DNA from 2 places in the Paenibacillus filicis genome. Region 2 is predicted to be linked to the other one. Evidence: predicted binding sites of a transcription regulator. Region 2 holds the regulator's gene; the other holds the start of a gene.

Region 1 (7,502 bases), on a different contig from region 2:
GCCGGCCCTGGACGCGCTGAAGGGGACGCTGAAAAGTAAATCAGAGGCGTTCGCCGATATCGTCAAGATCGGAAGAACCCATCTCCAGGACGCAACTCCGCTTACGCTGGGACAGGAGATTAGCGGCTGGTGGGCGATGCTGGACAAGACGGAGCGGATGATTCGCCAGAGCATGGAGACGATGCACGAGCTTGCGATCGGGGGCACGGCTGTCGGCACCGGGCTGAACGCCCACCCGCAGTTCGGCGATGACACGGCGGGGGAAATTGCCCGCGAGACGGGCATTCCGTTCGTCTCCGCGGAGAACAAGTTCCATGGGCTGACGAGCCATGACCAGATCGTGTACACCCACGGCGCGCTCAAAGCGCTGGCTGCCGATCTGATGAAGATCGCCAACGATGTTCGCTGGCTGGCAAGCGGCCCACGGAGCGGGATCGGCGAGTTGACGATTCCCGAGAACGAGCCGGGCAGCTCGATCATGCCGGGCAAGGTCAATCCGACGCAGAGTGAGGCGATAACGATGGTGGCCTGCCAGGTCATGGGCAATGATGCCGCGATCGGCTTCGCCGCGAGCCAGGGCAACTTCGAGCTGAACGTATTCAAGCCGGTTATTATCCACAACTTCCTGCAGTCGGTCCGGCTGCTGGCGGATGGGATAAACTCTTTCAACGAGCATTGCGCTGTCGGGATCGAGCCGAACCGTGCGGTCATCACGCGGCATCTGGAGCAGTCGCTGATGCTGGTCACGGCGCTCAACCCGCATATCGGGTACGAGAAGGCGGCCTCCATCGCCAAGACGGCCCATAAGGAAGGCCTGACACTTAAGGAAGCGGCCGTGCGCAGCGGATACTTGACGGCAGAGCGTTTCGACGAGGTTGTCAAGCCGGAGGATATGATTCATCCGAAGGCGTAAGCGGTAAGCCGACAATAAGAGAAAGAGGGGAGCCCCGGGACTTCACAAGTCTTGGGGCTCCCCTCTTTGGGCTGTCTTTACAAACGCGGGTTGCAGGCTTGGTCTAAAGGTCTAAGGCTCTAAGACAGCGGCTCTTCAGGCAGCTCCCGCTGCCTTCCTACCATGATGATGCTGTCCAGGTGGGCGGAGATCACCTTGGCGATCTGTTCACGGCTGATATGCCCTAGATAGAGCACACCGTGGACGACGAGGCCGTCGATCAGCGCGCGTGGACACGAAGAGCCTCCATCTCTACTTGGAGACCTGGTACCGTGGGGCCCGAATCCTTCGTCATCCGCATGATGCCGCAGATCACTCCCAGTAGTTGCTCGTGTACCTCCTCGCTCAAAGGTGGTGGTTGCCGCGTTATTCCTGGTCCCATGTTCGTCTCAAGTCAAGTCTGTGTCAACGACAGGATCTGTTCCTGCTCCCAAACTCCTGCTATAATATTCCATTATATGGACATTTCAGGTGATCTGTATGTAGTAAATCACTTATGCAGGAGGCGAACATTCCATGTTGAGACGATTGGGCGCGGTTTTTCTGGCAGCCGGACTTGTATGCTCGGTGCTTCCAGCGTCATCCCATGCCCGCGAGAAGGAAGTCAAGGTGTCAATCCCCACATTTAAAGTAACGGTGAACGGGGTGCAAGTGGACAATACATACCGGCAGTACCCGCTTCTCGTCTACAACGACATTACCTACATGCCGATGACGTACTCGGACAGCCGGTTTCTGGGTTTAACGACCCGATGGGATACGGACAAGGGTCTAGAGATTACGAAGACCGGCATTTCGGTTGCCTATCAAGCCTACCGCGGAGACAAGAAGAATGCCGCTGCCTATACGGCAACGATTCCTGACTTTGCCGTTAAGGCGGGTGGCAAGGACATTGTGCAGTCTGCAGAAGAATACCCGCTGCTGGAATTCCGGGAGGTCACGTATTTTCCGCTGACGTGGAGATTCGCCGTGGGTGAGTTCGGCTGGAGCTACCAGTTCGACGAGCGCAGCGGGCTGAACCTTCAATCCTCGAATCCCCAAGTGCAGCAGATCGACCTTCCCGGCTACAGCGACGGTGCGGTGGTAGAGTCAGCCGGGAGCATTTATTACAGTGGACCGGATGGGAAGATTATGCAAAGTTCCGCCCAGCACCCGGAGCAGGCCAAAGAGATCTTCCAGCTTCCGGTCTGGAACTATGGAGACGGCTCAACGTATGTATCCCACGGGCTGCGTCGAGTAGACGGCGACGTCTTGCTTTGGTACCACCAGGGCGGAGCTGTAATGGGCAGTGACAACTATATTAAGCTGAATCCGGACGGCTCCCATGAGGAGATCCGGTCGGGATATTCGGCCGGAGGGAATTTTGGAAGCCTGAATGTTTATGTCAGTCATGGAACGCCGCCAGGTCCGGGCAATTTACGGATCAAGGAAGAGGGACAGGAATACCGGCCCGCAGGGGATCCGGATTATTTATACGGCTGGAATTGGAAGATCAACAACGGTGGGCAAAGTGGCACGCCTAGTCAAAGCTTGTATATGGTCGGGCGCAATCTCTATTTGAATGCCTTTCATTGGAAGAACGATACGGATATAAGCCGTATCCATAAGGTGAATATCGACACCGGGGAGACGACCCGGGTCAGCGATTTGCCAGCTAGCGATTTTGTCGTGCAAGAAGACTCCATCTACGCCATCAGCAACGGCAAGCTGTACCAGATCCCGCTAGAGGGAGGTCCTGAGAAGTTGTTGCCTACCAAAGGTGAGGTGAGTCCGGACCGCCCGTTCGTGATCTCACATGACACCATCTACTATGTGGACAGCGAAAGCGGGGAGCTGTATACCGCCGGCAGCAGCCTTTCCTTGAATCCCCGTGCCGAAGTAAAGAATCTCAAGCTGGAGAACGGTTATCTGTGGGCCACCTTCAACGGAGGTGGAGACCGGTACGCCCTGATCGTATGGGATGCTGATGGAAAACGTGTGTTCGCCACTTCGGATCCCGCCGATTACGTCTCTGTAGAGGGTGGAAGGCTGACCTACACGGACAATGTCGACCGCCATGTTTACCGCGTTGATCTGATGCAGACGTCTGGCAAGAGCAGTTCGAACTAATTCAAAAATCTTATTTTTTTGCGTTGCACGGGGACGCTTTTCAGCCCTTTATGCACCGGCCAAGCCGCCTGACAGGCGGCTTTTTGGCGTGATCCGGCAGCTCGAAAGCAGCTCCAAAGGGAGAAAAAGTCACGGGGACTGTCCTAATTTGTCGATAAAGATTCTCATTGACAAACACCGGGCAGGCACTATATATTGATATGAGTTTGTTGAAAGTATCTACATATGGTTTAATTGGTAATTTTCCAGGGCGATGGCAACGCGGTAGACGCCGTAGAAAGGCGTCAGACAAGCCTTGCGTCATCCTTGTATCGACAGCATTCCGGGAGGCACTCACGGACGTCTGGACCCAAGCTGCAAAGCTACAGGGCCATTCCTGATTTCGTCCGGGGCACTCCCTTATCTGCTCCTCATCCGGATGGTTTTTTTGGAGGGGCTACTTTGTAACTGGAGGGGATCCTCTTATGCTCGTTGTTTATGATTCCAAGACAGGCAATGTCCGCCGGTTTATCCGCAAGCTTAGCGTGCGCTCGCTGCAGATCGAGGAGGCGATGATCGCGCAGGAGCCCTTCGTGCTCGTCACTTATACGACAGGCTTCGGGCAGGTGCCCGAGCGTGTCGCTTCGTTCCTGCGGGACAATGGTGATTATCTGCAGGGTGTGGCTGCCAGCGGGAACCGTAATTGGGGGACAGGCTTCGCGCTCAGCGCGGACAAGATTGCAGCGGAATATAAAGTACCGATCCTGGCTAAGTTCGAGCTTGCGGGGACTCAGCGGGACGTGCAACAATTTATGATGGGAGTGGACGAGGTTGCGGCATATTGAGTTAAACAACCTTTTGATGCAGAAAGGGACGGACGGATTTTTCCAATTGGACAAGGACCGGGAAGCGGTTCGGTCTTTCATGGAAGAGGTGTACGCCAAGAGCCTGGCCTTCGAGAGTCATCTCGTCAAGGTACGCTATATGATTGATCAGGACTATTACGAGAATGTTTTCGATACGTATACGGAATTCCAGGTGGATGAGATTTACCGGATCACCCATGAGTACGGCTTTGAATTTCCTTCCTATATGGCGGCCTCCAAGTTCTATACGGATTATGCGGTGAAAAGCAATGACCGCTCCGTCTACCTGGAGCACTATGCGGATCGCGTGGCGATTGTAGCGCTGCATCTGGGTCAGGGCCGTGTGGAGGTAGCACGCACGCTCGCTTCCTCAATGATGGAGCAGCGGCTGCAGCCGGCAACGCCGACCTTCCTCAATGCGGGCAAGAGCCGCAGGGGAGAGATGGTCTCCTGCTTCCTGCTGGAGATGGACGATGCGCTTAACTCGATCAACCATGTGCTGGCGACCTGCATGCAGCTCTCTAAGATCGGCGGCGGCGTCGCAGTCAATCTGTCCAAGCTGCGCGGACGCGGCGAGCCGATCAAGGGCGTCGAGGGCGCTGCCAAGGGCATTATGCCCGTGCTGAAGCTGATGGAGGATGCCTTCTCCTACGCGGATCAGATGGGACAGCGCAAGGGCTCCGGTGCGGCTTACTACAATATCTTCGGCTGGGACTTGATGGAGTTCCTGGATAGCAAGAAAATCAACGCTGACGAAAAAACAAGACTGCAAACCTTATCGATCGGCCTGATCGTACCGAACCGCTTCTACAAGCTGGCAGAGGACAATCAGCCGCTTCATGTATTTGCTCCGTTCACCGTGTTCAAAGCCTATGGACAGCATCTTGACGACATGGATCTGGACGAGATGTACGACACGCTGCTGGCGGACGACCGGGTACGCAAGAAGGTCGTCATGAGCGCGCGCGATATGCTGGTGAAAATTGCATCCATTCAGCTCGAATCCGGCTATCCCTACATCATGAACCGCACCAATGCGACTAAGGCCCATGCGCTGAACGGTGTAGGCAAGATCAAGATGTCCAACCTGTGCACGGAGATTTTCCAGCTGCAGGAGACTTCGACGATCGGTGATTATGGACAAGCCGATCAGATCCGGCGCGATATCTGCTGCAATCTGGCTTCGCTGAACATCGTAAACGTGATGGAGCGCCGCAAGATCCGCGAGTCCGTCCATGAAGGGATCACCGCGCTGACCGCGGTCAGCGACATGACGGAGATCGGCAACGCTCCAGGCGTCGCCAAGGCAAACCGCGAGCTGCATGCAGTCGGTCTCGGGGCCATGAACCTGCACGGCTATCTGGCCAAGAATCGGATCGCCTATGACAGTGCGGAAGCGCGTGAGTTCGCAGGTACGTTCTTCATGATGATGAACTTCTATTCCTTGGAGAAAAGCGCTCAAATCGCCCGCGAAACGGGGCAGCAGTTCGCCGGCTTCGAGAAATCCGACTATGCAAGCGGCATTTATTTCGACCGTTACCTGACGACGGATTACACACCGAAAAGCGACAAGGTGAAGCAATTGTTCGAAGGTATGGCTGTGCCTACGACGGAAGACTGGCGCGCGCTGAGCGAGCAGGTGAAGCGTGACGGGTTGTACCATGCTTACCGCCTGGCGATTGCACCGACACAAAGCATCTCGTACATCCAAAATGCGACGAGCAGCGTGATGCCGATCGTCGAGCAGATCGAGACCCGGACTTATGCCAATTCGACGACTTACTACCCGATGCCTTATATGGACCGCCATAATGTGTTCTATTACAAGTCGGCTTATCAGACCGACCAATTCAAGGTGCTCGACCTGATCGCAGAAATTCAGACCCATGTGGACCAAGGGATCTCGACGGTTCTGCATGTCAACAGCGACGTCACGACGCGGCAATTGGCCCGTTACTATATATATGCGGCCCGCAAGGGTCTAAAGTCCTTGTACTACACACGGACGAATCACTTGTCCGTCGAAGAGTGCCTGAGCTGCTCCGTGTAATTGGGAGTTCAACCATCGGATTAAGTTTCACCTGGATTGCCCTAACGGACCAGACATCATGGCTTATATATAGAAACAAGACGTAGAAAGGGGCGCCTGCATTCATGAGCGTCTTCAAAGCAGTGAACTGGAATAGACCCGATGATGATTTTTCGATCACCTTCTGGAATCAGAATCTGATGCAGTTTTGGACAGATGAGGAGATTCCCCTGTCCGACGACAAGATGTCCTGGATTACGCTGAGCGCAGAAGAACGGGATACCTATATGAAAGTACTGGGCGGGCTGACGCTGCTCGATACCGTACAGGGCGGGATCGGTATGCCCAAGCTGCTCGAGCATGTGGAGGGCCTGCAGCGCAAGGCGGTGCTTGGCTTCATGGGCATGATGGAGCAAATTCACGCCAAGTCCTACAGCAGCATCTTCACCACGCTGGCAACAACGGAGGAAATTGACGGCGTGTTCCGGTGGGTGGAAGGGAATCCGCATCTGCAGCTGAAGGCGGAGACCATCTCGCAGTATTACCAGAACATCGATACGCCCAAGGGGCTGTATCTCGCGATGTCTGCGTCGGTGCTGCTGGAAAGCTACCTGTTCTACAGCGGCTTCTTCTATCCGCTCTATCTGGCGGGTCAGGGGAAAATGACGAGCAGCGGCGAGATCATCGACCTGATTCTGCGCGACGAGAGCATTCACGGCTTGTACGTCGGTGTACTCGCCCAAGAGGTTTACGGGAAGCTGTCTGAAGAGGAGCAGGACGAAGCGCTAGAGACCTTGCAAGGCTTGCTGCGCTATCTGCATGCCAACGAGGAGCAGTATACGGAGCAGCTCTATGCTTCGATCGGACTGGCCGATGATGTGAAGGCCTTCCTGCGCTACAATGCCAATAAAGCGATGATGAATCTGGGGCAGGAGCCACTGTTCGAGGATGAGGAGATCAACCCGATCGTGCTGAACGGGATTAGCACCCGGACCAAGCAGCATGATTTCTTCTCCAAGAAAGGCAATGGCTACGTCCGCGCTCTCCATATGGAGACCTTGACGGATGATGATTTCAAGTTTGATTGATCTTGAGCATAGTAGAGGCTCCATGAGGCTTGTGCGGGTGTGTCCTGGACAAGCTGTATGGAGCCTTTCGTGTTTTCTGCGAGGTGTGAAGCCTAAGGTTATGCGTGCTTTCCCTATGGTTTTGAGCAGAACGGACCTCGCCCTCGCCGGAGGGGATATGGTATGCTAAGGAAAGCTACACCATACAAGGAGCGATTACCGTTTGAAAACTCTTATTATCGCCGAAAAGCCTGACATGGGGCGGAATATCGCCGCAGCCATCGAGCCCAAAGCGAAAAATCAGCGAACCTACATCGAGGGCGAGCGCTACGTGATCACATGGGCGATCGGGCATCTCATCGGGCTGGCTGAGCCTGACTTATACGAAGAACGTTATAAAAAATGGAATTTCAATGATCTTCCGATCATTCCCGACAAGTTCAAGCTAGTGCCGAATCCGCGGACGAAGGATCAGCTCAAGGTGATCAAGGAGCTTGCCC
Region 2 (7,502 bases):
CTCTTGAAGCAGTATCAATTCTTTTGTTATTATTTGTATCTACCATGTAACTACCTCCTTAGTTCCCCTTTTTCTTCACCTATAAAAATAGGTTTAACAGGATACTCAATCCATTCATTTAATCGCATCATATTTAACATGGATAACTCTCGATTCCTTCATTTGATTCGAGCGTCACACTTCCCTGACTAATATGATCAAATAATCGTGTACCTTTCTCAAGCAATGTTGGCGCGGTATGAAGATCAAGTCTATCTAACAAACCTAATTCGATACATGTTGCAGAGGCCTGTGAGCGATTTGAAATCGTTCATGATCGAATCCCGCACAAAACGCCGAATAAGAACGAACGCCCACATGGAGTCACTCCACATCATACTGGAGTTGGAATGCTATAGACGTCATGAAAGTTACTAGCGTCTTTCTACGCAATCAGTCGAATAAGAAGTTCAGTACGTCCACGCGGGCGACCCCTTACCTCTCAGTCGTTATCCATTTATTCATTCTGCAAAACCTTGTCCATCGCAATAAGCATTCCTAGATGTGTACTTTCATGGGCAAGTAGAACATAAAAAAGTTCACCGATTACACTTGCTTGAAGAAAGTTGTTCTCATATGCTACAGGTTGCTCCAGCAGACCGTCATACTTATTGCATATTTCCACCATCTGATTTTCCAAATCCCTAAGAAGTATTTCAATCCCTGGCGGTTGCCCCGGCCAGCTTGAGGGACTTGTTCCTGAAGCAAAATAAGTTCTATAGTGCTGTGGAATCCTTGCCCCAACTCCCGAAAACTCAAATATTAAATCATCCGCTATCGTTAACACATGACCGACCTGCCAATGTAGATTGTTGTTGAAGCCTTTAGGAACGTGTTCCATTTGACCCTTTGACAGTCTTGTTATTACACTCAATATTTGTTTTCTAACATCTGCAAACAAATTAAATATATACGTATCGGACATGCTAATCACCTATCGCTTCTACGATCTCAATCCTGCCCCCGTATTGTAACTCCGGCCAATCTGAAGTTAATGAGACCACTTCCTCCAAAGAACCAGCTTCGATAATGGAAACGCCGAATATGTCTCCGGAGTAATCAGCAATCAAATCCTTCGAAATGCTTTTACGGCCGCTTCCCGCGAAACGTACCTTCTCATACCCTTTTTCCTTTAAATTGTCGAGCCATCCCCATAGTTCATTAATGTTACGATCAAGATGATCTTCTGGAACGACACCGCCTCTATAAACCAACAAAAATTTCAATTCCATCCCCTCCATTTCAGTTGCATTTTGAAACTGACTTAATTATAATTATAATCAATCTAGGAAGTCAAGGGAGGCCCTATGCAAAATTTCAAACCACATAGAAGATCGGATTGTCCGATCTCATTTTCTCTTGATCTGTTAGGCGACTCATGGTCATTGCTTATCATCAGGGATATCATATTTGCAGGAAAGAAAACGTTCGGGGAATTCCTTGCCTCGGATGAAGGGATTGCTAGAAATATACTAACGAATCGATTGTCTCGTCTTGAGACACTGGGCTTGATTACCAAGAGCCCCCATCCCAGTGACAAGAGAAAAGACCTGTACGCATTAACGGAGTCCGGGTTGGATTTATTACCGGTCCTGTGGGAGTTATCAACCTGGGGAGTGAAGCATGAACCCGAAACTGCAGATACCTTAGCATGGTTGAACGATATCCAGATGGACAAGGACAGTTTAATTCAACTTATACGGAAGACGGTTCAAAATGGCGGATCTGTATTCGCTGGTCCAGGGAGTGTAATTAAGCAAGTGGAGCAGCGGTAGTGGTTTTAGTAACATGTATGTATCTTGAGCGGGTGAATTTGTAAGGTGCTCCCCCTTTAGACCAATAAAAAACGCAACCTTTATTAGAATCCTCATTTATGCTGACGAAGCGTATTCGACAAGGACTTTTAGCGGTAGATTCAGACGGCGTGCTCCTACATTAGAAGTATTACTTCGAAGCCTATTCACTTCTTTCGTCCGCGCGGGCGAACCTATAGGGGTTCATCTCCCCCCCAGGCAATCCATACAAAAAAACGTCACCACTATAAGTGATGACGTTTTTTGTATGGAGCCTAGGGGGATCGAACCCCTGACCTCATCGCTGCCAGCGATGCGCTCTCCCAGCTGAGCTAAGGCCCCATGATATTTAATTCCTTCATTTTCTTGCCCTTGTTTAGCGACAAGAATGATAATACCATGGTGCTGCGGGCTTGTCAACGGTTGGCGGAAAATTAATTTTTCCCGCCATCACCGCCGACTTGGTGCTTGGATAACAGCCCGCTAAGCTCCTTCATGAACATATTGATGTCCTTGAACTGCCGGTATACCGATGCAAAGCGAATGTAGGCCACTTCATCGACTGGGTACAGCTCGGTCATCACAATCTCTCCGATGGCGCGGCTATCCACTTCGGCCTGGGCCGTAGTGCGGACCTGCTTCTCCACCTCGGATACAATCATTTCCAGACGCTCCAGCGGAACGGGGCGCTTCTCGCAGGCGCGAATCAGACCGCGCAGCATTTTCTCCCGGCTGAATTCCTCACGGCTTCCATCCTTCTTGATGACGATAAGGGGCGTTTCTTCAACCATTTCGAACGTCGTAAAGCGTTTCGAGCATTTCTCACACTCACGGCGGCGGCGTATGGACTTGTCTTCATTGGCGGAACGCGAGTCAAGCACTTTCGTTCCGGAATAATCGCAGAAGGGGCATTTCATGTAGTAATTCTTCCTTTCCTTTTTCCAAAGACTCCCTCACATGATGCCAAGCGAAACGAGCATAATAGGATTACCAACCGACAAGGAGGTGAACAGACATGGGTGCAGGTCAATCCCGCAGCAGCAACGCACTGGTCGTGCCACAAGCTAGCGCAGCGTTGGATCAACTGAAGTACGAGGTAGCCCAAGAATTGGGGATCGCAATTCCCCAAGACGGTTACTACGGTAACGTAGCTACTCGTGATACTGGTGCGATCGGTGGTCACATCACACGCCGCTTGGTACAAATCGCCGAGCAATCGCTTGCCGGTCAATACAAATAATACCACGTTTTGCTGAAAACGAGAAGAAGTGCCGGATATTCCTCCTGTAAGGGCGGCTTGTCCAGCGCTTCTTTCTCCATTTACTTCCATTCTTCTCCATATAGCTTATGATATTTATGGTAATAATACGTCACACGCTGAAGGTAATGGCGTGTCTCTCCATAAGGGATTTGCTGCGCATTAGACAAGGTACCATCCCACCGCTTCTCCTGCAGCCAGCGGCTGACCTTCCCATGCCCAGCGTTGTATCCGGCGATCATCGCGTACATATTCCCGCCGAATTGCTTGCTCATCCAGTTCAAATACCAGGCTCCGAGCTCAATGCTAACAGCAGGCTGATCAAGCTGATTACGGTATGTATCATCAAAGGCCGCCTTCTCGATAATCCATGATGAGGTATCCGGCATTAATTGCATCAAGCCATAAGCGCCCTTCTTCGATTCCATATGCGGCTGGTAGTTTGTTTCTACACGGATAACGGCAGCAACCAGAAACGGGTCAAGCTCATACTTCTTGGCGTATAGCCGGATTTCATGCTGATAGGAGATCGGATAGATATACCGGCCGACAAAGGAACTGCTTAGGAATAAGAAAACAAGAAAGGTCACCAGGAGAACGGCAAATACCCGTTTCTTGCGCCAAAACCTCATGAAAGTCCCCTTTCTATCCAAAACTGGTCCAGCTGTCTTTCCGTCTCCTCCAGCGAGCCTGTGTTGTCAATCAAGATGTCGGCGAGCCGCTTCTTCTCTTCAATCGGCATCTGGGCATTCAGGCGCTTCTCTGCCTGCTCCAGCGTCATGCCGTCTCTGGCGATCAATCTGGAGAGCTGTACCTCCCGCGGCACATAGACGACCAGCACCTGCTCCACCATCGCCTGCAGGCCGGATTCGTACAGAAGCGGAATATCTACGACGACCAGTTTGTCTGGATGCTCCTCTTGATAGCTTCGCATCCTCTCCCGCATCGTCGCGCGGATCGGAGGATGCAGCAGCCCCTCCAGATCGCGCCGGGCGGACTCGTCGCCGAATACCCGCTCCCCCAGCTTCTTGCGATTGAGCGAGCCGTCCGGCAGCAGCAGATCAGCGCCGAAGCGCTCGATCACCTGGGCGAGAACGGGCGTATGCGGCTCTACGACTTCCCGAGCGATACGATCCGCATCCACGAGCAATGCTCCGCGGCGGACCAGCATCGCCGCTACCGTGCTTTTGCCGCAGGCGATTCCTCCGGTTAATCCAATATTCATAAACCTGACTCCCCTACTTCATTCGTCATAGATTAGAACAGTTTCATAATACCCATAATAATAAGAAGAAATCCGGGAACCACGGATATCCGGCGCATCCACCAGACACCGGCGAATCTCAGGCCTATGCGCAGGCCAAGTCCGAGGAAAATACCGCTGGCCGCTGCGATGACAGCTGCCGTCAGCCAAGGCGTGAAGCCTAGCAAGGCGGCCCCTATGCCCGCGCCGAACGCGTCCAGAGATAGGGCCAGGCCGAGCAGTGTCGCCTCATACGCGGAGATCGTGCCGGAACGGTCCATGTCCGCGATGGAAGGCTTCCGCAGAATTTGAATAACAAGCCCGAATCGCTTCAGCTCGATATAGATAATCTCCTTGGTACTGGGGGACGCTAGAACGGCAGCCCCAGGATCAGGCAGTGAAGAGATGGTAACCTGCGGTTCGTCCGTAACGGAATCTTCCTTACGCTGCGCATAGAGCTGGTACAAGGCCCATAACCCGATCCCAACCAGAATCAGCGCGCCGATGTTCTTGGCCAGATCCGGGTGTACCCACCCGCTCATCCATACGCCGATCTGCATGGAGATAAATATGATGAACCCCGAGCAGCAAGAAATAATCGCAATCGAAATTAACGGAATCCTGATCTTGCGCAGTCCGTAGGTTACTCCTACGCCAAATCCATCCAAACTAACCGCCAACGCGAGCAGCAACAATGAAAAAACCGGCAGCATGTGCCCTTCCCTCCCAGCAACAAGAAACGCGTGCGACCGCTACTCCAGACAGACCAACGCGCTTCCGTTCATGTTTGCGCACAGCCTGATCGCTACATTTTGCATGGCGGGCACCGGGCTGGGCGGCTCATGGCTTACTATATGGGAGTTCTGGGCGGCTGGTGCATTATTTACGAATAATCCGTTGCTTCTTCGGCTTCTGGCAGTTCGGACAGAAGTGCGTCCCGCGTCCGGCTACAACTGTCTTCTCAATCGCTCCTCCACACCGGTCGCAGGCCTCTCCCTTGCGTCCGTACATGCGGAGCTGATGCTGGAACATGCCGGATTCACCTTGCCCGTTGACATAGGATTTGATCGACGAGCCTCCAACGGCTACGGCGCCCTGCAGCGTCGTCACGACCGCTTCGTGCAGCTTGGCCCATTCTGCGGCAGACAGCGTATTAGCCTCCCGTTCGGGATGAACGCCAGCCAGATACAAGGACTCATCCACATAAATATTCCCGAGGCCCACGATGTATTCCTGATTGAGCAGCAGCGGCTTAATCTTGGTCTTGCGCTTGTCCAGCTTGCTGCGAAATACCTCCAGCGTAAAGTTCTCGTCCAGAGGCTCCAGACCGAGCTTCACGAGCGGCTTCTCCAGCAGATCCTGGTCTTTATCGAAAATATGCATCGTGCCGAACTGGCGCACGTCCTTGTAACGCAGCTCGGTACCGTCTGTAAAATAGAAAATAACATGCGTGTGCGCCTCCACCGGCTCACCGGACGGATAGACGCCGTAACGGCCCTCCATCCGCAGATGAGAGACCAGCGTATAGTGATCAAGCATTAACCGGAGGAATTTCCCCCTCCGTTCTACGGAGCGGACCGTTTCCCCCGCCAGCAGCGCAGCGAACATCTCCGTGTCATCTGGCCGCTGAATAATCCGCGGAAGCGTCACCTTGACGCTCTCGATCTTCTTGCCCGCCACCAGCTGCTCCAGCGTGCGGCGGACGGTTTCTACCTCTGGCAATTCAGGCACTAGGAATCCTTCCTTTCTATATGAACGCAAGGAAACGAGCCTTACGGCCCGTCCCGCTTGCCCCTGTCCTACTTAGCTTCGTACCAGTTAACGCCGTCGTCGACGTCCACCTTGAGCGGCACGTCAAGCTTCAGCGCCGACTCCATCACCTCGGCTATCATCGCCTTCATCAGGTCAACCTCTTCCTCAGGCACCTCGAATACCAATTCATCATGCACCTGCAGCAGCATCCGGCTGCGGACGCCTTCCTCCAGCATCCGCTTGTCCAGCTGTACCATAGCGAGCTTGATAATATCTGCCGCCGTTCCCTGGATCGGCGTATTCATGGCCGTCCGCTCGGCGAACGAGCGCAGGTTGAAGTTAGAGGCCGTAATCTCCGGCAAATACCGGCGGCGGTTCAGCAGCGTCGTCACATAGCCGTCCAGACGGGCGCTCTTGACGATATCGTCCATATACTGACGGACGCCCTGGAAGACGGCGAAATACTGCTCGATAAACCTCGCCGCATCCTTCCGGGTAATATGCAGATTCTGCGACAAGCCATAGTCGCTGATTCCGTACACGATCCCGAAGTTAACGGCCTTGGCCTGGCGCCGCATATTGGAATCAACAGCGTCCTCGGACACCCCGAATACGTCCATCGCCGTCTTGGTATGAATGTCCATATTATCCCGGAACGCCTCGATCAGCTTCTCGTCCTGCGAGATATGGGCGAGTACGCGCAGCTCGATCTGCGAGTAGTCCGCCGTTACGATCCGCCAGCCAGGCTGAGACGGCACGAATACCTTGCGGATCTTGCGGCCCTCCTCCAGCCGGATCGGGATGTTCTGCAGATTGGGGAACTGGCTGCTGAGCCGCCCTGTTGCGGCGATCGTCTGCCGGTAGTACGTATGCACCTTGCCGGTGCCTGGGCGTACCTCCTTCAGCAGACCCTCTACATAGGTGGACTGCAGCTTCGCCAGCGTCCGGTAAAGCAGAATATGCCCGATCATCGGATGGTACGGCTCCAGCTTCTCCAGCACCTCAGCATCGGTCGAGTAGCCCGTCTTCGTCTTCTTCACGACCGGCAGCTGCAGCTTATCGAACAAAATCTCCCCGAGCTGCTTGGGCGAGTTGACGTTGAATTCCATCCCGACAGCAGCGTATACGTTCTGGATGATCTCTTCGATCCGCTTCCCGAGCTCCGCACCGTAAGCCTGCAGCTCTTCCTTGTCCACCTGGATCCCCTTGCGCTCCATCGAGGCCAGGACGACCGCGAGCGGAAGCTCCAGCTCGTAGAACAGCTGATGCATGGAGCTGGTCTCCAGCGCCTCCTCGAGCTTCGGAGTCAGCCGGTGCACAGCTGCGGCCTTCCGGCCCATGAATGCGCACAGTGCGTCTCGCTCAGGCAGCTTGAACTTCGCTCCCTTGCCGAATACGTCCTCGTCCGCCTGCAGAG

Evidence for each region. The regulator NrdR, encoded in region 2, represses ribonucleotide reductase genes. The targets are predictions, from matches to a motif close to AACACNATATATNGTGTT.
Region 1: a site for NrdR is predicted at 3,246-3,263, ahead of nrdI (class Ib ribonucleoside-diphosphate reductase assembly flavoprotein NrdI). Genes of this name have one in related genera too.

The regions. Positions count from the first base shown of each region.
Region 1 covers NZ_JBBPCC010000006.1:70,360-77,861, reverse strand. Annotated here, with positions in the region: gene fumC (class II fumarate hydratase) at 1-913, shown strand, start outside; gene WMW72_RS11210 (DUF5050 domain-containing protein) at 1,469-3,061, shown strand; gene nrdI (class Ib ribonucleoside-diphosphate reductase assembly flavoprotein NrdI) at 3,526-3,885, shown strand; gene nrdE (class 1b ribonucleoside-diphosphate reductase subunit alpha) at 3,872-5,956, shown strand; gene nrdF (class 1b ribonucleoside-diphosphate reductase subunit beta) at 6,061-7,023, shown strand; gene WMW72_RS11190 (DNA topoisomerase 3) at 7,226-7,502, shown strand, end outside.
Region 2 covers NZ_JBBPCC010000001.1:520,768-528,269, forward strand. Annotated here, with positions in the region: gene WMW72_RS02400 (SRPBCC domain-containing protein) at 1-46, opposite strand, end outside; gene WMW72_RS02405 (DinB family protein) at 497-964, opposite strand; gene WMW72_RS02410 (YciI family protein) at 966-1,271, opposite strand; gene WMW72_RS02415 (winged helix-turn-helix transcriptional regulator) at 1,347-1,814, shown strand; tRNA gene WMW72_RS02420 (tRNA-Ala) at 2,102-2,174, opposite strand; gene nrdR (transcriptional regulator NrdR) at 2,267-2,749, opposite strand; gene WMW72_RS02430 (alpha/beta-type small acid-soluble spore protein) at 2,848-3,072, shown strand; gene WMW72_RS02435 (lytic transglycosylase domain-containing protein) at 3,153-3,722, opposite strand; gene coaE (dephospho-CoA kinase) at 3,719-4,315, opposite strand; gene ytaF (sporulation membrane protein YtaF) at 4,348-5,046, opposite strand; gene mutM (DNA-formamidopyrimidine glycosylase) at 5,213-6,064, opposite strand; gene polA (DNA polymerase I) at 6,133-7,502, opposite strand, start outside.